2 regions of the Pseudoalteromonas translucida KMM 520 genome follow, and region 2 is predicted to be linked to the other one. Evidence: riboswitches for the same ligand, from Rfam matches in the RefSeq annotation. Region 2 holds a riboswitch; the other holds the start of a gene.
The links. Region 2 has a riboswitch for lysine ahead of lysC (lysine-sensitive aspartokinase 3). Riboswitches for the same ligand answer to the same signal wherever they lie in the genome.
Positions count from the first base shown of each region.

Region 1: another riboswitch for lysine. It lies ahead of dapA (4-hydroxy-tetrahydrodipicolinate synthase); the one in region 2 lies ahead of lysC (lysine-sensitive aspartokinase 3).

Region 1 is NZ_CP011034.1:185,795-197,987, reverse strand. Features, by position in the region: gene PTRA_RS00935 (2OG-Fe(II) oxygenase) at 1-658, shown strand, start outside; gene PTRA_RS00930 (cysteine desulfurase-like protein) at 678-1,913, opposite strand; gene PTRA_RS00925 (2OG-Fe dioxygenase family protein) at 1,923-2,555, opposite strand; gene acnB (bifunctional aconitate hydratase 2/2-methylisocitrate dehydratase) at 2,755-5,352, opposite strand; gene PTRA_RS00915 (OmpA family protein) at 5,646-6,701, opposite strand; gene PTRA_RS00910 (protein adenylyltransferase SelO) at 7,086-8,495, opposite strand; gene PTRA_RS00905 (DNA-3-methyladenine glycosylase I) at 8,505-9,203, opposite strand; lysine riboswitch at 9,407-9,604, shown strand; gene dapA (4-hydroxy-tetrahydrodipicolinate synthase) at 9,757-10,641, shown strand; gene PTRA_RS00895 (2,3,4,5-tetrahydropyridine-2,6-dicarboxylate N-succinyltransferase) at 10,657-11,397, shown strand; gene PTRA_RS00890 (PLP-dependent decarboxylase) at 11,397-12,193, shown strand, end outside.
Region 2 is NZ_CP011034.1:1,404,767-1,416,959, reverse strand. Features, by position in the region: gene PTRA_RS06690 (NAD(P)-dependent oxidoreductase) at 1-628, opposite strand, end outside; gene PTRA_RS06685 (glutathione peroxidase) at 747-1,241, shown strand; gene PTRA_RS06680 (sodium-dependent transporter) at 1,295-2,620, opposite strand; gene PTRA_RS06675 (4'-phosphopantetheinyl transferase family protein) at 2,794-3,540, shown strand; gene lysC (lysine-sensitive aspartokinase 3) at 3,514-4,905, opposite strand; lysine riboswitch at 4,981-5,153, opposite strand; gene nhaD (sodium:proton antiporter NhaD) at 5,286-6,533, opposite strand; gene PTRA_RS06660 (hypothetical protein) at 6,765-8,036, shown strand; gene PTRA_RS06655 (condensin complex protein MksE) at 8,042-8,590, shown strand; gene PTRA_RS06650 (coiled-coil domain-containing protein) at 8,587-11,361, shown strand; gene PTRA_RS06645 (DUF4136 domain-containing protein) at 11,471-12,016, shown strand; gene PTRA_RS06640 (peptide-methionine (S)-S-oxide reductase) at 12,165-12,193, opposite strand, start outside.

The DNA of each region.
Region 1 (12,193 bases), 1.2 Mb from region 2:
TTGTGATAACTTTATCACTACCTTTTCTCAAAGCCCGCATATAAAACAAGGGATGACATCTGGCGGTATCGATTTAAATAAAAAAGATAGCCACGACTTACACTTAAACAATCATCCGGAATACGTTGAGCAATTAAAACACATTCAACAAACCACTGCACAGTATGTTTTTAAATACATTGAAGAACATATTTTTATTATGATTGGTGCCTTTGGACTAAAAGTATATCACCCTAAAAGCGGCGAACCTGTTGACTTAACACACGCAAACTTTGATGAAGTGGGTAAACCACAACTGCCCTTATTAGTGCAGCAAATTTTTAGGCTAGGTAATATTCAGGCGCAAAAATACCAAGTAAATAAAGGCGGTTACCCGTATTGGCACAGCGAAGTTTATCCGCAGTTAAATCATAACGAAGCGCTACATAGAGTATTGCTGTTTATGTTTTATTTAAACGATGTTGAGCAAGGTGGGGAAACGGAGTTTTATTATCAAAAGCGTAAAATTGCGCCTAAAAAAGGCACCATGGTAATAGCGCCCGGCTACTTTACTCACACTCACCGTGGCAATAAACCAGTATCTAACGATAAGTATATTTTAACCTCGTGGGTATTGTTTAACCGCGCAGAGCAAATATACGGTGCGCCAAAGAGCTAGCGCACCTTTTTTATGTATATTAACCTAGTAGCTCATCAAACAAATTAAATAACTGATCAAGCTCTGCGGTGGTGTTGTAGTGCATGCAACCAATGCGCACTACGCCACCTTTATCAAGTACGCCGAGTTGCTCACACAAACCTTGTGCGTAAAAGTTGCCATCCCATACACAAATATGTTGCTTACCTAAAAATTCAGATACAGCGCGCGGCTCTAAATCTTCAAACGTTAACGCAAAAGTGGGCGTACGCTCATTTAAACGATCTAAGTCATCTATACCAAACAGCTTAATACGCGGGTAATTAACTAAGCGCGTTAAAAAGTATTCACTCAGCGCCATTTCGTGTTGCTTGGTTTTAGCAAAGGCAACATTTAACTTTTCACGACGCGAATGGCTGTCGTCAAGCTCGCTAACTGCTGCAATATAATCAACTGCCGCTATAAAACCAGCCATGGCTTCAAAGCTTTGCGTGCCAGTTTCCCAGCGACCTGGCGCTACGTCTTTAGCTGGCTCAACTTTGTACGGGGTAAATCCTTCAAGGTGCTCTTTTTTGCCATAAACCATACCTAAATGCGGGCCAAAAAACTTGTACGCAGAGCAGGCTAAAAAGTCGCAATTAAGTGCTTGTACGTCTACAAGTTCGTGCGGTGCATAATGTACGGCGTCAACATATACTAGCGCACCTACGTTGTGAGCAAGCTCAACAATACGTTTAATATTGTTAATTGAGCCTGTGGTATTAGAGGCGTAAGTTACCGCTACCAGCTTAGTATTACTGTTTAGCAAACTCTCGAACTGCGCCATATTGAGTGTGCAGTCGGCTTCGTTAATAAGCGCAGTATTAACTTTAACACCTTTATCTTCAGCTGCTTGCTGCCACGACGAAACGTTAGAAAAATGATCCGCGTTAGTGACAATAATTTCATCACCCGCTTGCCAGCCGCGTGAAATTGCACGGCTAAAGCTAAACGTTAAGCTGGTCATATTCGGACCAAATACAATTTGTTGTGAGCTAGGTGCATTAAGTAAATCGGCAGCAGCTTGGCGCGCATTTGCCATTAGCTCAACGGTTTTATCGCTTGAGAAAAATGCTCCGCCTAAATTTGAGTTGTAATAACCCAAATAAGCAGTCATAGCGTTAAGTACCGATTGCGGTACTTGCGAGCCACCGGGGCCATCTAAAAACACGGGGGATTTATCATTAACGCTTTGCATTAATGCCGGAAATTGCTCACGTAATTGCGTTATATTCATGCTCATTCCTTAAGACGTTAATACAAAGCAATCCAGGTAACCTGGTTTACTGGCATCAAGTTTATTCATTGGAGTGGCGTTATGCCACACTTGACGGTCGTTAATAACTGCAAACATACCGTCTTTTATGGCCATTTTAAAACAGGGATCGGCTTGCTTGTTTTCGTATACAAGCAACTCACCGCCCTCTAAGTTTTCATGCGATACACCACATACACACACATGATCAAAACCATCTTGGTGCACGCCTTCTGGCGCCGCAGGCGTATCACTATCAATCGCTAACATACGAAATTGATGAATTTCGATATCACGTTCTTCATCAATCCCAGTAATTTGACGAAACTCATTCACAATACTTTTCATGCCCGCTGACTCAAGTAGGCTTTGCTCTAAATTTTCGTAGCTACGCTCAACATTACCCTGAAAAGTATTAATTGCATCATCTTGTACAAATGCTTTTGTTGCTTGTAGCTTTAGCTCACCATTTTGTAGTTTAACTACAGAGTAACGGCGTTTACGAAAGGCACCATCTGCATAAGGATTAGTCGGCAGGTTATCAAAAGAAGGCTTAACCAAATCAATATTTGTTTGGTTAATAAAACGCAGCTGCAGTAAATTCTGGGGGTTTAAAGCGGTCATATAAATCCTGCTATAGTAATTATAATATTGCAGGGATTTTAATGCATGCAAAGAGGATTTATTGCTTTATTATTTAACTTCAAAACAATTAACCACTAAAATTAATACAACAAATGCAAAAAAACAACATTAACTATCTAAAATTTATTTTAGCCAATAAAAAACCCGCAAAAGCGGGTTTTTAAATAAGCTGTAAAAATTATACTGCTTGTTGAATGATCACGTTGTCTGCTTTTTTAGTGTAAGCAGGCATGCGATGGAAGTTCAAGTAGCGATATGTATCTGACGCTGTTGCATTGATCTTCGCTGCATACTCTTGATACTCAGCAGCAGTTGGCAATCGACCGATAATTGCCGCAACTGCAGCAAGTTCAGATGATGCTAAAAATACATTTGCACCATTACCTAAACGGTTAGGGAAGTTACGTGTAGAGGTAGACACTACCGTTGCTTTATCAGCAACACGTGCTTGGTTACCCATACATAATGAACAACCTGGAGTTTCTATACGTGCGCCAACACGACCAAAGATGCCATAGTAGCCTTCTTCAATTAGTTGGTCTTTGTCCATCTTAGTAGGTGGAGCAACCCAAAGCTGAGTAGGTAGTTGACCTTTAAAGCCATCTAGTAACTTACCAGCCGCGCGGAAGTGACCAATGTTAGTCATACAAGAACCGATGAATACTTCATCAATTTTCTCGCCAGCAACATCAGAAAGTAGACGCGCGTCATCTGGATCATTTGGAGCACAAAGAACTGGCTCTTTAATCTCAGCTAAGTCGATTTCAACTACGTGAGCGTATTCAGCATCTTTATCTGCTTCCATAAGCTCAGGATTAGCTAACCAGTCTTGCATTGCATTAATACGACGTTCAATCGTACGTACATCGCCATAACCTTCAGAGATCATCCACTTAAGCATAACAATGTTTGATTCTAGGTATTCAGAAATAGACTCTTTTGAAAGCTTAACCGTACAACCTGCAGCTGAACGCTCAGCAGATGCATCTGATAATTCAAACGCTTGCTCAACAGTTAGGTGCTCAACGCCTTCAATTTCTAGTACGCGACCAGAGAACTCGTTGATTTTACCTTTTTTCTCAACTGTTAATAAGCCTTGCTTGATACCGTAGTAAGGGATTGCATGAACAAGGTCACGTAATGTGATACCTGGTTGCATTTCGCCTTTAAAACGAACCAAAATTGACTCAGGCATATCAAGAGGCATAACACCTGTTGCTGCTGCGAATGCTACTGCACCCGAGCCCGCTGGGAATGAAATACCTAATGGGAAACGTGTATGCGAATCACCACCAGTACCTACGGTATCTGGTAATAACATACGGTTTAACCATGAGTGAATAATACCGTCACCTGGGCGAAGTGAAACGCCGCCACGGTTCATGATGAAATCAGGAAGCGTGTGATGCGTGTTTACATCAATAGGTTTTGGGTATGCAGATGTATGACAGAAAGACTGCATTGTTAAGTCTGCAGAGAAACCTAAACAGGCTAAATCTTTAAGCTCATCACGTGTCATAGGACCTGTTGTATCTTGCGAGCCAACAGTTGTCATTTTAGGCTCACAGTATTGACCTGGGCGAATACCTGCAACGTTACATGCTTTACCAACCATTTTTTGCGCTAGTGTAAAGCCTTTATCTGATACTTCAGTTGCTGTTGGTACTTTAAATATATCAGTAGCACCTAAACCAAGTGATGTACGTGCTTTGTCTGTTAAACCACGACCAATGATTAGTGGAATACGACCACCAGCACGAACTTCATCTAAAATCACTTCAGATTTAAGTTCAAACTTAGAGATTACTTTATCAGTACCATGCTGCTTAACAACACCTTCGTATGGGTAGATGTCAATTTGCTCGCCCATGTTAAGTTCATCAACATTTAGCTCAATTGGTAAAGCGCCAGAATCTTCCATAGTGTTAAAGAAGATTGGTGCAATTTTATTACCTAGACATACACCGCCAACACGCTTATTTGGTACAAACGGGATATCATCGCCCATAAACCAAAGCACTGAGTTAGTTGCAGATTTACGTGAAGAACCCGTACCAACAACATCACCAACGTAAGCTAGTGGTAAGCCTTTAGTTTTTAATTCTTCTAGTTGGGTGATTGGGCCTACTTCGCCTGGTTTGTCAGGAGTGATACCATCACGTTCAATTTTTAGCATAGCTAAAGCATGTAGTGGAATATCTGGACGAGACCATGCATCTGGTGCAGGTGACAAGTCATCCGTATTTGTTTCGCCAGTTACTTTAAATACAGTAACTGAAATCTTTTCAGCAACAGCTGGTTTATTAGTAAACCATTCTGCATTTGCCCAAGACTCAATAATTTGCTTAGCGAATGTGTTACCCGCTTTTGCTTTTTCTTCTACATCGTAAAATGCATCAAACATTAATAATGTGTTTGAAAGGCCTTTAACTACGATTGGTGCAAGTGTGTCGTCATCAAGTAGGTCTATCATAGGTGCGATATTGTAACCGCCCAGCATAGTACCTAATAATTCTGCCGCTTTTTCTTTAGAAAGTAATGGAGAATTAGTTTCACCTTTAGCAACTGCCGCTAAAAATCCTGCTTTGATATAAGCTGCATCATCAACACCTGCCGGTACACGATTAGCTAATAAGTCGAGAATAAATTCTTCTTCACCAGCCGGTGGAGTTTTGATTAATTCAATAAGATCAGCCGTTTGCTGAGCATCTAATGGCGCTGGTACGATACCTAACGCGGCACGTTCTTCTACGTGTTTACGATATTCTTGTAGCACAATATTGCCCTCTTGGTGACGTGAAAGTATTCGGTAGCGCTTCATAAGCGCAATGTTACCCAATACTTATAGTATTCTAACGCTTAATTATAAAGCTTTTATGGTTAGATGAAAATCTATCCAGTTCAGCAACTGATTATACCGACTATAAGTATTATGAATAGTAGATAAAGTAAAATCAATTTCTATGAATGTTTATTAAGTAAGAATCATTAGTATTTATTTTTAATTTTAGTTTTTAGTAGGCATAAAAAAACCCAACATAAAGCTGGGTTCATATAAATAAATAGCTATTAACGCTTAACTTTTACTTTTTCTGTAGCAGTTAACTGTGCTTCAACACGACGATTCTCTGCGTTTGCAGCACGTGTGTTGGCTGGGTTTTTAAGACGGTCTTCACCGTAACCCACAGTAGAAATGCGAGACTCTTCTATTCCATCTTTAACTAATTCTGCAGCTACATCTTTTGCACGCTTTTCAGATAGTGATTGGTTATAGCTAGCATCGCCTGGTGCAGAAGCATGACCTTCTAATTGCACTGTTACTGCGCTATTTTCTTTCATGAAATCTGCAACTTGCTTGATATCATCAAAGTATTTGTTTGGTACATTAGCTGTATTATTAGGGAAAGTTACTAATAACTTAACCGTTACTTCTTTATTTTCATAAAGTGTACAACCATCAGCATCAACTGCATCTACCATTGGTGTGTTAGGGCACTTATCATCTGCATCTGGAATGTTATCGTTGTCGCTGTCTACTGGTGCAACTTCAACAATTACTGGCTCTGGAGCTGGTTGAACTGGCTCTTCTGCTACTGAACTTTGACCAAATAAGTAGTTAATACCTAATTTAGCGTTCACATCGGTATAACCACGGTCAAGACCTTGATAAACAGATGTTTCTGCGTTAACAAATAAACCGTCTGTAATGAAGTGCTGGTAACCAACACCTGCGTTCAAGAAAGTATTATCTATTGCTGCATCCATTTCTTTAACACCAAATAGACCGTAAAAAGGACCACCACCAAAGTGATACAGCGCATCGATACCATAACGCTCACCGTCAATACCGTTACGGTTGCCAGCAACCTTGTCAAATGCATTAAAGTCCATGTCTGCATACTCAAGACGAGCGCTCCAGTAATCACTGAAACGGTAACCAACTTCAGCACCCCAGCCTGTTGACTCGTTTACATCTAAGCCAGCTTGGTCACGCATGTTTCTCCATGAAGCATCATAGTAGTCACCGAATACACCAATGTAAAAACCTTCAGTTTTTTCTGCAGCAAATGCTGATGCGCTAGTTGCAGCTAACGCAATTGCGATTGTAAGTGATTTTAATTTCATTGTTTTCTTCCCATTTTAACAATTAAAAATATAGCTAATTCTTTCTAGCTCAACCAGTTTTTTTAAGATTACCTGATCCTTTATTAATCAATACTTAACAAAAGATAAATTAATTCATTTTCAATACACTATATACAAGTATTAGTAAGTTTAGGACATATAAATTACTTTACCCAACCCCTAGAGAATAAATACTACGCTGGTATCTAAATTTATTAAATAATAGTACCAACTTCACTAGGTGAGTTATATTAAGTTCCAAGCTACTTAGCCTTAAATTGAGTAGCAATAATACCACTGCAGCCAATTAAGCTCAATAATTAGGCAGCTCTAAGTACGCTAAATAACCTTATATTATCAGCAATTTAAACCCAAATATAATGATTAAGTACCACAAAAAGTATAATACTCTTTATCACTGCTAGGTGCATCCTGAAATTTTGCCAATTTGTCAGTATTTTCATAAGGTGTGTGCATGACCTGCATAAACTCATGCAGTAATTCACTTGAGCCAGCCTTATTATACTCACTAAGTATTTTTTCGATCACATGGTTACGAGGAATAACTCGCGGATTAGCTACGCGCATTACTGTATAGCTGCGATCATCGGTGCGTTTTTGCCACTTACCGGCCCACTGAACTAATGCCCCTGGTATGCTCATTGCACCTGTTAAAGACTCGGTTAGTGCATCAAACGTATTGGTGTAGTCGAGTTGATGCTCTTTTAATAACTGTAATAGCTCTGAAATTAACTCTTTATCGGCTGTATCTGTACCTGCTAAGCCTAGCTTAGTTGCCCACATTGCACTAAATTCAGCATTAAATTGTTCAGCAAAACTATCTATTATTGGGGTCATTAATGCCACAGCTTGTTCGTCGTCATCATTTACAAGCGGTATTAAACTCTCAGCTAAGCGGGCGCAGTTCCAATTAGCAATATTAGGTTGATTACCAAATGCATAACGCCCTTGCTTATCAATAGAGCTAAACACGGTATCAAAATCAAAGCTATTCATCATGGCGCATGGGCCATAATCGATAGTTTCGCCGCTAACCAGCGTATTATCGGTATTCATTACGCCATGTATAAAGCCTACTCGCATCCAACTAACCACCAGCTCAACTTGGTTTTTAATCACTGCAGCTAAAAATGCTAAATAACGCTCAGGTCCTGTAGTTTGAATTTTTGGGTAATGACGCTCAATAGCTAAGTCGGCAAGGTTTTTAAGCCCTGCAACGTCGCCTTGTGTTGCTAAATACTGAAACGAGCCAACACGAATGTGGCTACTGGCTAGGCGCGTTACAATAGCACCAGGTTGAGGTGGGTTTCGGTACACGGTTTCGCCACTACCAACCACAGCTAAGCATCGCGTGGTTTTAACACCTAACGCTTGCATTGCTTCGCTCATTATATATTCACGTATTGCTGGGCCAAGTGCACAGCGGCCATCGCCACCACGAGAGTAAGGAGTGGCACCAGAGCCTTTTAATTGAATGTCCCACAACTGGTTTTGCGCATCCGCTACTGCACCTAGCAAATGAGCACGCCCATCGCCTAAGCGTGGTGAAAAATGTCCAAATTGATGCCCTGAGTATCCTAGTGCAACCGCTGCAATTGCTTGCTGTTCGTTGCCGCCAAAAGTACTGGCCCGTAACTCAGGAGCTACATTAATATTAAACGCTTTAGCTAAGCTGTCGTTCCAGAGTAATAGCTGTGGGGCGGCCACCTTAGATGGGCGATCTTCAATTGCAAAATTGTCGGCTACTTGTCTGTACCTTGGCATTAAATTCATAACTACCCTCTACTGTTGTTGGCTTATACCTACACGATTATCGCCTACACTGTAGGCTATAATTAAGCTTAGCTCTTGCATGCTCAAACCGCTTTGTTGCTGTAATTCATTAAAAAATGCTTGCGCTGCAGTTAACGACTTTTTAGTTTGTAAGCCACCATCAATAATTTTGTGCGCGCGCAAATAACTCTCAACATCCCGCGATAATAAAAAGGTGTCTTTACCCAATGCACGCAAAGTATAAGGGCCGGTATTTCCACCCAAGCGTGCACCGTGTTTTTTTAAGTACGCCCACAAACCAATAATATCTTCACTTGGCCAGTCTGCAATAAACTGACTAAAGCTACCATGTTGCTGGGTAACCTCATGGATCATGAATGCATTTTCGGGGATCGTTTTTACTTTTTTATAATTGCGAACAATACGCTCATCGCTGGCTTTTTGCTCCAACATATCGGGCGGCATCATTAATAATTTTTCAACGCTAAACTGCCAAAAAACCTCTCTAAAACCTGCCCACTTGCTGTTAATAACCGACCAGTAAAAGCCACTTTGAAAAACCTTACGCGTAAACTCTTCCAGCCAATCATCATCACTTAAAGCTGCTAATTGTTGCTTAGATGCGGGTTTAGCGAGTAGTTGCTGTAGCATTTGTGTTGAGCCTTTTCGCTCTACTGCTCGCTGATAAATATCATTAAATTTTTCCATCTGCTTGAAACCTTATTTTGCAGTTACAAATTTCGCGCCGCGATTAACCCCTAGTTTAAGGGAAATCGTCCTTATACGTAACCGTTACCAAAATCGATGACACTATCTGCATTTAGCTGCTTGACACCCAGATGGCTAAAATGATTTAATCATCGCACTTACCCTATTTAATTATATTTGTATTGCTTGCAGTACAAATATAAAGGGCTGGAAGAGGTGCGTTATTCAGGTAGCGTATGTTAGGAGCACAAACTCCATTGAGCATACGTAAGGGGAATTAACGCCGAGAAACAACAATGTTTGTGTCATTGTTGTTTCGGGCGACTAGGTTGAATCCTAGCGACTGTCACCAATAGCTATTTAAACGTAGCTTATTAGTTTGGTGGAGAGCTTCTGGTCTTAGTATAATAAGGCCGTGCGCCCTATTATTTAAGCCCATTCGCTCTTCGAATTATAACATACCCTACACGTGGGTATTTGTTCGAACGATGTTAATGCGGCTCTTTCCTATATAGCTTCTTAACTCGCCGAACATTCTATAAGTTCGCGAGAGATGATCAAAAACTTTAATTTAGATGACTACTCAGTCTGGACGGCGCTCGTTACTCCGTTTAATCAAAACGGTACAATCGACTATGGCACCTTAACCACTTTGGTTGCTGAGCAAGCTGCTGCTAATAATGCCATTTTATTACTAGGCAGCACAGGTGAAGGCTTAGCCTTAACACTTAAAGAGCAACAAGCCATTGTTGAGCACGTGTGCCAATTATCACCTAATGTACCCTTAATGGTGGCTGTAGGTGGTATGAACCTCAAACAGCAATTAGCCTGGGTTGAATACTGTAACCACCTGCCTATTCATAGTTTTTTACTTGGCTCGCCGCTTTATGCAAAGCCCGGTGTAATTGGACAAACCCATTGGTTTGAAAGCCTTTTAAATATAAGTAAACACCCTTGTATGCTTTATAACGTACCAGGGCGAAGCGCTGTCGATATTCCAGTAGCAACCATTCAAAACCTACAGCAACATAAAAACCTATGGGCACTTAAAGAAGCCAGTGGCAACATTGCGCAATTTGAAGCTTACCGTCAAGCGGCTCCTAACTTAGCTATTTTTAGCGGCGATGATGCGCTTATGCCCTACTTTGCCCAAGCCGGTGCTAAAGGACTGGTATCGGTAGCAGCTAATGCTTGGCCGCTACAAACTCACGAATTTGTACAGCGTAGCCTAAGTGGCCAATACCCCAATTTATTTACTCAGTGGTCAAGCGCAATCAGTAGCTTGTTCACTGTAGCAAACCCCATTCCCGTTAAAGTACTCATGCATTTACAAGGGCGATTAACGAGTTCGTATTTACGCCCCCCGTTAACTCACCTCGAATTAACGCAAACAACGTGCATTGAACAAGCAAACAACACCATTTTATCTTGGCATTAAACATAGGTTTTTATAATGAGCTGGTTAGAACTATTAAATAATTTAGAGTCGGGCGCAGTACGCGCAGCATCACAAAACGAAAGCGGCCAATGGCAGGCTAACGTTGCAGTAAAACAAGGTATTTTAGAAGCCTTTAAAAATGGTACAAACACCGAATTTGCCGGTGGCTTTGTTGATAAACATAACTTAGCGCCACAACAGTTTAGTGCCACCGATGGCGTACGTATGGTCCCGGGTGGCTCAAGCGTGCGCCGTGGTGCTTATGTAGCTAAAGGCACTATTATTATGCCACCAGCGTATGTAAATATTGGCGCATACATTGACGAAGGCACTATGGTAGATAGCCACGCTTTAGTTGGCTCGTGTGCGCAAGTAGGTAAAAATGTACACCTTAGCGCAGCCGTGCAACTTGGTGGTGTGTTAGAGCCAATTGGTGCCAGCCCAGTGGTAGTTGAAGATGATGCATTTATTGGCGCAGGCTGCGTAATTGTTGAAGGTGTAGTAATTAAAAAAGGCGCAGTGCTTGCTCCTGGTGTACGTTTATCGGCCACGATTCCGGTATACGACTGTGTAAACGAGCGCCAACTTGATAAAGGCGAGCCAATTCCTGAGTACGCTATTGTAATACCAGGCTCTCGCCCTGCTTCAAACGAATGGGCGCGTGCACAAGGTTTAAGCATGTCGTGCGCGTTAATTGTTAAGTACCGCGATGAGCAAAGTGATGCATCATTACTACTTGAAGAGGTTTTACGTTAATGAGCTTTTTGAGCACGGGCGTTAAAACGGCAATTAATGAATTATCAAGCCAACTCGATAGCCCATTTTTTGTTTACGACCTAGATACGCTAAATAATCACTTGGCACAATTGGTCGCACAAACCGAGGTAAAACTGTGGTATGCGGTTAAAGCAAATCCACTGTCTAAAATTATTCAATGCTTAGATAACGCCGGGTTTAATTTTGACGTAGCCAGTAAAGGCGAGCTTGAGCAAGTACTTGCTCAAGGCGTTAGTAGCGATCGCGTGCTCAACACCGGGCCAGCTAAAAGCCCAAAACAAATTAAACACTTTATTGAGCGCGGCGTACGTACTTTTGTTGCCGAAAGTATTAATCAAGTTCGCTGGCTCAATGAGCAAGCCAAGCTACAAAACTGTCAACTACAGGTATTACTGCGCGTACAGTTACGTTGGCCCGAGGGCGAAAAAAATCCACTAGGTGGCGATAGCCTCACGCCATTTGGACTCGGTTGTACAGAGTGGCAGGCACTTAATATTACCGACTATGACGCACTTAGCTTTGATGGCCTGCATATTTTTCAATGGGGAAATATGCTCAGCACGCAAAAACTCAGTGAGTTGTGGTCACAAATGATTGCACCACTTAGCCAGCTTGCTCGCGATTTAAATATAAACCTTAAAATTTTAGATTTAGGTGGCGGCTTGGGTATTCCGTATACGCAAAACGACATAACGCTTAATTGGGATGACTTAATAACTGCCCTCGCTAAAATTAAAAAACAGGCGGGCGTTGAAGAGTTATGGATGGAGCTTGG
Region 2 (12,193 bases):
TAGAAATAGTTTCTATTACTTTTTCACCATCAAGCCCTGCTTGCTTTGCAAAATGTAAGCCTTCGGCTAAGCCCTGTACTGCACCCGCAATACAAATTTGATTAACCATTTTACATAATTGCCCCGAGCCTACGCCACCTAACAATTGGCTGAAACGACTAAATGCCGTCATAACAGGCTGCACTTTAGCAAATACAGTTTCGCTGCCACCAGCCATTACTGTAAGCACGCCATTTTCGGCGCCAGCTTGACCACCCGATACTGGCGCGTCAATAAAGTCGACTTTTAATAACGCCGCTTTTGCTGCCACTTCGCGCGCCACTGTAGCTGAAGTAGTAGTATGATCGACCAAAATACTGCCTGCTTTAATACCGGCTAATACCCCGTTTTCGCCATATACTACCGAGCGTAAATCGTCGTCGTTACCCACACACATAAATACAATGTCGGCACCGTTTACAGCTTCGCGTGGAGTGGCTGCAAAGTTGCCGCTAAATTCGTTAGCCCACTTTTGAGCTTTAGCTTGAGTACGGTTATAAACGCACACACTGTGCCCTGCTTTTGCTAAATGCCCCGCCATTGGGTAACCCATTACGCCTAAACCTATAAATGCTACTTTCATTGACATAAAAATGACCTATTAAACTGATAACTTAAAAACCATGCCTGATTATGTCAATCGGTTGATAAAAAAGCGAATGAAGTCTTTATAAAGTTTATTTAATAGGAAATTAAGTAGGTGATCTATGGATAGTATTTATCAATTTAACGCAGAGTGTTGTAACAAGGCGCTTTTTTCTTTTAAGCAGTTAAAAGGCAAAACGCTACTTATTGTAAATATTGCCAGTGAATGTCATTTTTCGGCGCAGTTAACCGCTTTAGAAAAGCTGTATCAGCACTATAAAAACAGTGGATTTACCATTTTAGCGTTTCCGTGCAATCAATTTGGCCAAAATGAGCCGCTTGATAATTTAGCCATTAACAGCTTTTATCAAGCGCAATTTAATACCACATTTGAAATATTTGCCAAAGTAATGGTAAACGGCCCAGAAGCTCACCCCTTGTTTAATTACTTAAAGCAGCACACCAGAGGTATTTCGCAAGGGCGAGTAATAAAGTGGAACTTCACTAAATTTTTAATTAATTCGCAAGGCCAACTTGTTTCCCGTTATGCACCGCGCACCAAGCCAGAAACGTTAAAGCAGGCAATTGAAAATCAGTTATTGCTAACAGCTAAATAACAAAGCAAAACGAGAGCAAAAGCTCCCGTTTTATTTATAACTTGCAGTAACGCTTAACTACTAAACGCCACATTGGCAAATACCAAGGTCATTAATATTGGGCAAACAAAACGTATGTACTGAGCAAACCAGTAATGCGCGCCGCTAGTTGCTTGATGTAGTTTGTTACCACGCTGCCATAACCAGCCCACAGTAACAAAGTAAAATAACCCCATTAACGGTAATTGATACTGGGTAAATACCATAATAACCAAGCCAAATAACCAATCAAAATTAAGTATTATTAAACTGGCAAACACTAACACTACGCCACTAACTAGCCACGTAGCTTTAGTGCGATCAACGCCGTGGTTTTCGACTAAAAATGCCACCGGTATTTCGGTGGTTGATATAGTAGAAGTAACCGAGGCTATCGACATTAATACAAAAAACAATAACCCAACCAATAAGCCAATATCGCCCATGGTGCTAAATAACGCGGGTAAAATGGCAAAAATAAGCTGCCCTTCGCCAATTAATTTACCGTTACTAAATACTTCTACGCCGTTGTGCTGCGCCACGTAAATAGCAGGCACAATAAGTAAACCAGCTAAAAAGGCCACACTGGTATCGAGTAGTGCTACGCTGGCAGTCAGTTTTGGTAAGTTAGCACCGGGTTTTAAATACGAGCCGTAAATCATCATGCAGCCCACACCTAGCGATAAGGAGAAAAAGGCTTGCCCCATAGCTGCAATAATTAAGTTAGGGTCGAGTATTTGGCTAAAGTCAGGTATTAAATACGCTGCAAAGCCATCACTTGCACCATCAAGCGTTGCAATATAAATAATTAAACCAATTAGCAATACTAGCAGCACCGGCATTAAACGCCGTGACCAGGTTTCAATACCCGATTTAACCCCTTTTAAAATAATACTCGCGGTTAAAATAAGCATAAGCGGGGTAAACACAAAATTACGCAGCGCAGAGTCGCTGTGTAAAAATTCGCTAGCGCCGCTAAACCCTAAAAATGTAGTTACTGGTTCAATAGCATACGACAGCATCCACCCCGCCACTATTGAATAAAAGCTAAGCATTACAATAGCGCCGCCAAGGCCAATATAACCTGCAGCCGCGCCTACTTTAGGGGCTTTATTTTGCCATGCTTGCCTAAGTGCTTTTACCGGATTAGCTTGGGCGTAATACCCTAAATACAGCTCGGTATATAAAGCCGGCAAAGCAAGTAAAAATATAACAATAAAGTAAACCAGCAAAAAAGCACCACCACCATGGTTAGCAGCCTGCGTAGGAAAACCCCATATATTACCTAAACCTACCGCTGCGCCAGCGGCGGCCAATACAAAACCAAGTCGACTTTGAAAACCATCACGCACTTGTGTCATACACCTACAAATCTGTTATTATTTTAGCTGTTGTGAATTAAACCATATTTCATCGCGCCTTAGTAATAAAAATGTACCTAGCGCGCACAACAACTAACAACCGCTCACTATATGTTCAGCATATGCATACAAGCAGGTAATCGGTATTAAATTTATTATTATTTTGAGCGTTTATGAGTTCACTTTACTTTAAAAACACCCTGCAAATTAATCAGCCTTTTAGTAACAATAAAAGCCCTATTTTATTGTTTGACGCTAAAACGCTCGATATAAGCCAATTTAATTTGCCTGATTATTTAAGCCCTTTTGAGCTGCAAATAATAAACCGCCGTAAAAGCACATCGGCCAAGCAAGAGTATTTAGCCACGCGATTATTACTTAAGTATTTAGTTATAACCTCGCACCCTAATATGGCGGGCATTAAGCCATGTAATATAAGCTCAGAGTTTAACCTACAAACAAGTAAATTAGCGCTACACATTAATAACAGCCATACCGTTATTAATACCTGTATATCGCATTCTAATGGTTTTGTTGGCGCTGCACTTAACCCTACAAAAGCCCAGTTTGGTTTCGATATTGAAAAAATAAGCACAAAGCGCCCTTTTGAAAAACTCGCAAAGCATTTTTATCATACCGATGAAATTGCGCTGATCACCAAGCCCACCAATGCAGAGGATCAAGCTAAACACTTTTTTAGAATTTGGACCTTAAAAGAAGCGCTCGCTAAAGCCACTAGCCGCCCTATTGCCAAGTTACTAAGCCCTAATGTGTTTACAGAGTTAACTTGCACACAGCTTAATGCCAGTAGTTCTGTGGTAGGTGAATTTGATATAAGTGTAGTGAGCGAAAAAAGCACTGACTGGCAGTGCTCTCTTATTAATTTAGCTATATTAGGCCGCGCAATCGCTTTCAAGTAGTCGGCTATGAATAGCTTGCACTACGTTATCGGATTCGCCTTGCTCGACCAAAAAGCACAAGTTATGCTTACTTGCACCGTGGCAAATTAGCCTTATATTAAAGTCACTTAATACCTGCATTAAGTTCATTTCGTGCTGGCGCAACTGTATTTCTGAGCCAATAAGCGCCACTAAGGTTAAGTTGTTTTCTACCGATACATGACAAAACTCAGCAAGTTTATCTAAGCAACCCTGATCAAGCTCTGGACGCGATGCATTAGGCGCGTTATCAAGCGTTATTGCTACGCTAATTTCAGAAGTAGTCACTAAATCTACCGAAATATTAAACTCACTTAAAATGGTAAATACTCGGGCTAAAAAGCCACTAGCTAATAGCATTTCGGGGCTTTTAAGGGTAAGTAATATTTGATTTTTACGTTGTGTTACTGCGCGAATTCCTGGCAGTTGCGACTTTTCACGTTCAATCCAAGTACCACCGCGCTCTGGCTCACGGCTCGACCCTACAAACACATTAATATGGCTGCGACTGGCGGGTAAAATAGTTGCCGGATGCAATACTTTTGCACCAAAGGTAGCCATTTCGGCGGCTTCGTCAAAGCTGAGGCGTGCAATAGGCGTGGCTTTTACACATAAACGCGGGTCGGTACTAAAAATACCCACTACGTCAGTCCAAATATGTACACTTTTAGCATGAATAGCCTCGGCCAGTAATGCAGCACTGTAGTCTGATCCGCCGCGCCCTAAAGTGGTCGTTTGGCCGTGTTCGTCGCTGCCAATAAAGCCCTGTGTAACAATTACTTGATCGTCTAACAGCGGAATAAGTAATGCGCTTGCTGCTTGTGCAGTAGCTGCAACATTAGGAGTTGCTTTGCCAAATTGACTGTCGGTTTTAAGCACTTGGCGCACGTCAAAGCGTATTGCATTTAAACCTTTTAAACGCAGCACTTGGGTAAATAAATAAGTTGATAACCGCTCGCCAAAACTTAATAGCTCGTCATGTAGCGCTTTAGTTTGTAGTGTTTGGCTGGCTAGTTTTTCAAATGCCGCTAACGTTTGGGCAAAGCCCTGCGCTAAGTCGGTATCTAAACTCAACTCGGCTAAAATAGCCTGCTGAATCGCCAGCACGCCGTTAATATGTGCTTGGCGCTCATCTTCACTAAGGTTGTTTTTACATAGCTCAACTAAATGATTAGTGACTCCTGCGCTGGCGCTTAGTGCAACAATACGCACGCTTTTATCTGCTACTACAATTTTACTACTGTGGTCCATAGCCGCAAAGTTAGCTACGCTGGTGCCGCCAAATTTAGCAACGGTATAATTTGATTTGCTGCCTAATACTACATGTGGCACTGATTGGGTTGTCATTTTGTCTCCTTTCACGGCATCCAAACCGTAATAAAACAAGAAGAACTTGGCAGCAAATATAAGGTAAGAAAATTCACTGCCAGAAGCTCTCCACCTATATTGGTGACAGTTTTGAGGATTCAGCCCCATAAACCGAAAAACAACGACGACGACGCGTTATTTTTCTCGGCGAGTACCTCCCTCTTTAATGCTCAACGGCGTTCGTCACCTCACATTAAATACCTAAGTATCGCACCTCTTCTGAATGTTGTATTAATGGCTATTTTAGCAATCACTAATAAAACAAAACCCCAGCAATATATTGAAAAGATCAATACTTTACTGGGGCTTTGAAAGTTATCGTTTAGACATCTAGCTGTCAAGCACTTTAATAACTAATATTAAACAAAACCTGCCATTAAATACGAGCCTGTATAGCCTACGGTGTAACAAATTAATAAATAAAACGACAAACGTAAATAGCTCATAAAGGTCAGTTCTTTAACTTTGCTCATGGCAATAATACCCGCCGCTGAGCCTATAATTAACATAGAGCCCCCTACGCCTGTGGCATAAGTAAACGACAGCCAATGCTGCTGTGTCATTACTATATCTGCTTTTAATAACGCGGCAGTAAGTGGTACGTTATCAACGCCTGCCGACAATATACCCATTAAATAGTTTGCGTATTCAGGTGCCATTATTGTGTACAGGTCGCTAAAGTTGCTTAACATACCAACTTCTTTTAACGCCCCTACCAGTAATAATACACCTACAAAAAACAACAAGGTGTCGTATTCTATTTCACGAATAAAATCTATCATGTCTTTGTTTATGTCTTTTTTGCGCATTAAAAATTGCGCCACTAAAAACATCATAGACAAACCAAACAAAAAGGTAAGCAATGGCGGTACACTGTATAAAACACTCAGTGTTAAGGTAGCAATAACCGTAGATAAGAAGATAACTGCAATTGTAATATCGGTTTTTTCAATGCGTTTTTGCTTGGTTTTAGTAAAGTCGAGCTGGCCATTTAAGCCTATTGATAACAGTGCAGCTAACAGCATCACACTTACAAATGCTGGCCCAATTAACAATAACAAATTGCTAATAGTTACTTTGCCATCTAAAAATATCATTAACGTGGTTACATCACCGGTAATTAACGACACACCACCAGAGTTAACCGCAAAAATTATCAGCGTGGCGTATCTAATTAGCTTTTTGGCTTCAAGTTTTAATGATAAAACCACCGCTAAAGATATAAGCGTAGCAGTTACGTTATCGGAAATAGAAGAGAATAAAAATGCAAAAACACCAACCAAAAACATTAACTTACGTTCGCTAATTCGTTTTGGCATAATCCGGTTAACAATATTTTCGATAAACCCTTTTGAGTTTAAATAGGCAACAAAGGTCATTGCCGCCATTAAAAACAACCATAAGGAGGCAATTTCTAAAATATTATGATTAAGGAGTGATTGAATCGTATCAGGGCTTTGCCCATTAATAGGGAAGATAAAAGAGATAATCCAGCAGAGCGTACCAAAAAAAAGTGTCGTTTTAGCTTTGTTTACGTGGATTATATCCTCAATAACAATCAGCAAAAATGCAATCGCTATTAAAGTCAGGATAATAGAGGAAACCATGATAATTGAACAACCTTTGGAATAATGTAAAAATTGAACCTATGAAGAAAATAGAGCCGCATATTTCGTGTGCCTATTTTCGGTGCGGATGTTATCACTATGACCTGGTAAAAACTATTATTAAATCGTTGTAAAAACGAATACCATAGTGCTATCAGCGCTATTAAAATTATGAATAACTCGCTTATTTAGCTCGTTATTTAACAACATACTAGGATGTATAAACGCCTTATGATCCCAGCTAAAAAGCTATTAAATACCCTTAGCGAACATTGGGGGGTGCTAGAGCTATTATTTAAACGTTTTAAAATGGCCGACTTTAGTATTAAAGATTTGCAAAATGCCATTAAACACAAACAACCTACATGGCATAACGAGCGAATTTATAAAGAAACTAATCGCTTGTTAAATCAAGATATTATAATTCCTTTAGCTAAATCTTCGCAGCTTGAAATAAACCGTGCCATTGCCGACTTTGCTACATTTTTACTGCAAGAAGAGCATTTAGGTTTAGCACAAGAAATTAGCGTATTAGTAGAGGACTTAGCTCGCCTTGGCGATCGCTTAGCTAACGCGGGCGAAGTGGAAGATTTTGACGACTTACGCCGTTTTAGCCGTATTATGGATGATCGGGTACGCAAAATAATGAAACTGTACGCACACAACGAAAACGCCATTTTAAATATTGTTGAGCAAGCTAAATCTAATAACGCGGTGCAATCGCTGCAAAAGCGTTATAAAGCGGTAATAGAAGCGTTTGACGAATACATAGAGCCAATGCTAGAAATGATTGATATTCGCGGCGAATTTCATGCCTGTTTTAATCTTATAGAGCTGCAAATTAGTACGCAAATAGAGCGTATTGAGCAATCGGGTAAAGCATATACCGACAAACGCATGCTAGAGCAATTACGTACCCGTATTCTCGAAATGCATTTAGTAGGCCGCGAAAGCCTGCGTAAAAGTGCCGACATGCTAATGCCGCTGCGTGAAGAGCTACGCCGAAATAACTTAATTACCCGCCAAGCTGCAAAAGTGCTTGGGCTAGTGCGTAAAAATGGCGTAGACAACATGCTAACAGCGGTGCAACCACACTTTGTGAGCGACGCACAGCGTTACTCGCTGGGGCAACAACGTCATATAGTTGCCTATATGGCAAGTTTGGTTGAGTTTGAACACCAAGAATACCAATTGCCCGATCAGCAAGATGTACCGCCTTTTCAAACGCCAAACATTCCCGATTACAACGATGTTAAAAGCAGCTTTGCAAAACGCTTCAATACAAAACGTAAAAAGCCGCAACCATTGCTGCAATTTTTAGACGAAAGTTACCCCGATTTAGATGCCGAAGAAATGCTGTTTTTGTATCAAAAATTAGTGAGTGACGACGAGCTTGAAAAAAGCCAAAGCGATGAAAAAGCACGCTTTAAAATTGCCGGTCAGTATTTTTCTCTTTATCCCTATAATTCACAGCCGCAAAAACCTAGTAAGGCAGATGAGTAATCACCATGACACAAATAAACTTAAACGAGCTTACCCACTTACAAGCAATTAATAAAAAATTAGTGGCGGGTTATCATATTTGCGAACAAGACAACCTAATGTGGCAAGAGCTGGATCAAAACATAGACGCTTACAGCGCGCTATTTAGCGCCCTAGGTAACGAGCTAAAACACGACAGCCGTGGCTTTTATTACTTTAGCAGCGACGAAAGCACACCCAATATGGGCAAAATATCCCGTGCTATTGCCCTCACTATTTATATTTTAATTGAGCACTACGCCAACACCGGCAAAGACCCAATGCGCGCCTTGTTCGACGAAGTAAACGATTTAGAGTTAATGCAAACCTTAGTGCAAATTAACAAACACTTGTTTGATCAACTAGAGATATTTTCGGGCTCCGATCTGCGCAAAGACGTGTACCTGCGCATGGTGCGCTTAGGTTTGGCACGCGAAGTAGAAGCAGGCTTTATGCTACAAGCCCCTATTCATCGCTATATAGATGCCTTAATGGAAGTAAACGAAGAAACCTACCTAACAGAGGACGAGCAATGAAAAATTTATACGGACTAAGTAAACTCGCCCTACTCAATACTGCAGGTTACGCAAAATGTGTGATCCCGCTGGATAAAAGCAGCTCTATTTGCGCGCCTAATAATACCGGTAAAAGCTCGGTAATAAATGCTCTTCAGTTTCCGCTTATTAACGATTTACGCCTAACCGAATGGGATGGCCACGATTTAGACGAAACCCGTAAGTTTTATTTTTCGTCCGATCAATCCTACATTTTGCTTGAAGCAAACCTGCCCCATGGCTCAGTAGTAATTGGTGTAGCGGGTTTGGGGAAAATTGCCGGTTATGCGCACCAATATTTTTGCTACCAAGGTAAGCTTGATTTAGAGCAGTACACCCAAGGTAAAACCATTATTAAATACACTAAGCTGTTTAGCCATTTAAAACAGCTTGGGTACAACCCCATAGAGCTAAAAGCGCAAGAGCTAAACGCCCTACTCACCGGCGGCGCAACCCCATTTGACGACGAGATCAACTTAAAAATGATCCCGCTTAATAACGTTCAAGATTCGACTATTTATAAAGAAATATTTCGCCGTATTCTTAACTTACATAAACTCGGTGCCGCCGATGTAAAACGCTTTATGCTACGTGTATTTGAGCGCCACATGTCTAACTCTAAGGTCGACTTTTATGAAGTGTGGCGTCGCTCGTTCGACAAAGTAAACCGCAGTAAACGTGAGTTACACGCCCTTGAATCGATGCAAGAGCCCATAGCCGCGCTTGAGTCGATGCTAGAGAACCAAACTGTACTAAAAGGTAAATTAGCGGCTTATGCTCCAAAAATTGACCAAGCACTCATTGACTTTGACAACTACCAAGAATCGCAACTAGAAGAGCTGGCAATAGCGCTTGAAAACATAGAGCACGAAAAACACGAGTTTGAACAAAAGCAAAGTTTGTACGTGCAGCAGTCGCGCGATATAGAGCGCAGGCAAACGCAAATAGAGCAATGGTTTTTAGATTTTAACGCACTTAAAAACGAATTTGAACTGGTTAACAAAGCCACGCTTAAAACAAACCTAACCCAGTTAAAGCAAGACTACGAGTCGCTTTCGCACTCTATTACCAGCGCACAAGGGCAAAGCCTGCATACACTTGACTACCGTATTAGCGAAACCCAAAAACAAATTAAGAGCTTAAAGCTGCAACTTAAAAACTTGGAATTTAATTTATTTACCCGCATGCGCGAAGAGCTGTCGTTAAAAGAAGTGGAAGAAATTTCGCGCATTTTAAACCCCGACATGCTTTCGTTTGCAACCACCAGCAATGGCGATATAAGTATTGATGACGAAGATGCGTTTGGGGAATTTTTATCGCACTTAAGTGAAAACGTTAAAGGCGGCGTACTTACACTGCCTGGTGCGAGTATTAAGCTTAAAAAGCTCTCGCCTGTACAAATGCAAAGCGGCGAAAATAAAGAGCAACTAACTGCTCAGCTAAGCGCCCTTGAACAGGCTTTAAAAGAGTTTAAGCAACAGCGCGATGTAGCGGCAAATGTGGCCGACAAGCAAAAAGAAAAAGACACCTTGTACGATGAACTAATGAGCGCCGAAGCCGCTCTTAAACGTTTAGAGCAGTTTGACACTATGCTGCAATCGGCAGAAGCACAAACCATGCTAAAAGAGCAGCTGTTAGCCGAGCGCGATCAGGTTGACGATTATCTACAAGACATTCAAAAAAATAGCGGCTCAATTAGCGACCGACGCTCAATAATTAAATCAAAACAGGCGCAAATTAATCGCCAATCTGATCGTTTGCGCCAAGTTAAAAGTGAGCGAATTGACCACACCCTTGATTTATACAGCGGCAAAGTTACCCCTTACATGATAGAGGTAACAATAGACTTTGATAATTTAAGCGACCTAGTGCACCACTTTAATAAAGACTGCCAAGAGCTGCGTAACTTTGAGATAAACGTACGCAATACCTATTTACATATTTATAACGCCGGTATTACCAAGTTTGATAACGAAAACGATGAGTTTAGTAAGTATCAAAAACTCATTAGTGCGTTTCATAACATTGATAACGAACGCGATGCCGTTGAGCGCCAAGGCCGCGTGGCTCTAACTGAAGTAGCCGCAACCATTAAAGGCCTGCGCGAAGATTTAGACCGCCTGCGCCGCGAAATGAACAGCTTTAATAAAGGCATTAGCCAGCATCGCATTTCGAACCTTCAAGCATTTAAAATTAATGTAATACCGCGCAAAATGTTAGTTGATAGCATAGATACTATAATTAGTACCTCGCATCAGTTTGAGCAAGGGGACACGCTGGATTTACTCAGCCAAGAACCCTATAGCGAAAGCGCAGTAAACGAGGCGAAAGATCATTTAATTAAGCTCGCCTCCGACAAAGCTGGCCTTACCCTCACCGATTTATTTGATATTCGTTTTGAAGTAGTCAATCGCGCAGGCGATACCGAACACTTTGACAAAATAGACTCGGCGGGTTCAAACGGCACGCGCATAACTATTAAGTTATTATGTGGTATGTTGTTTATTCGCTATTTGTTAAGCTCACAAGAACAAAACTTATACCGTATACCTATATACATAGATGAAGCCGCCGACATTGACCCGCAAAATCAAAAGGCAATTATTGAAACCGCGCTTAGCTTTGGCTTCGTCCCTATATTTGCCTCAGTTAAACCGCAAACAAGCTGCGATTATATTGTGCCAATTCGCTCAGTTAAAGACGGTGCACAAAACTGGGTAGACGAAAAAGACTGGATAGAAGTTGAACATTAAGTAATTAATCAATGGTTCAGCTATAGCAGCTAAACTGTTGTTAAGCGCTTAAATATCACACTGTTTAACAATGTGTGTTATTTTATAAAAAAGATTAGGAGCAAACTGTATGAAAAATATTTTTATTGTAGCCGCACTTGCGTTTTTAACTGCTTGTACGCAAACCGCAGATTGGGATTACGACAAATCAGCAAACTTTGCTAACTATAAAACGTTTGCGTGGGTAGAAAATGCAGATTTAACAAAAGACACCAATAACTATCAAATTAATGCGTTAATGGAAAAACGTGTACGCAGCGCAATAAGCAGTGAGCTTAATCAGAAAATGGGTATGAGCTTAACCGATCCTGCTCAAGCAGACGTGCTGGTAAACTACCATGCGTCGGTAGATAAAGAGCTAGACGTAAGTTCTTTTAACATTGGCTACGGCGCTCGTTGGAGCTCGTGGGGTTTAGGGTATCAAAACGATATATCTGCTCGTGAATACGAAGTAGGCACTTTAGTTATTGATATTATTGAGCGTGAATCAAACCAGTTAGTATGGCGCGGCGCTGAAGATGGTCGATTAAAGAAAAACCAATCTCCTGAGCAACGTGAACTGTCGGTTAGAAAAACAGTTGCTAAAATTTTAAGTAACTTCCCGCCACAAAAGTAGCCGCTGGTTTTAAAGCACATATAAAAGCTCACAATGTGTGAGCTTTTTTGTGGCTGATTGTTTTTATTAAATTTTTTGCTGTAGCCGCAGAGCCTGCTGATAAGAAAAACAATCGCTCTTTGCATAATTGATATAGCAGACTTTCGCTTTATTTCGATTTATATTTATGTAATAACT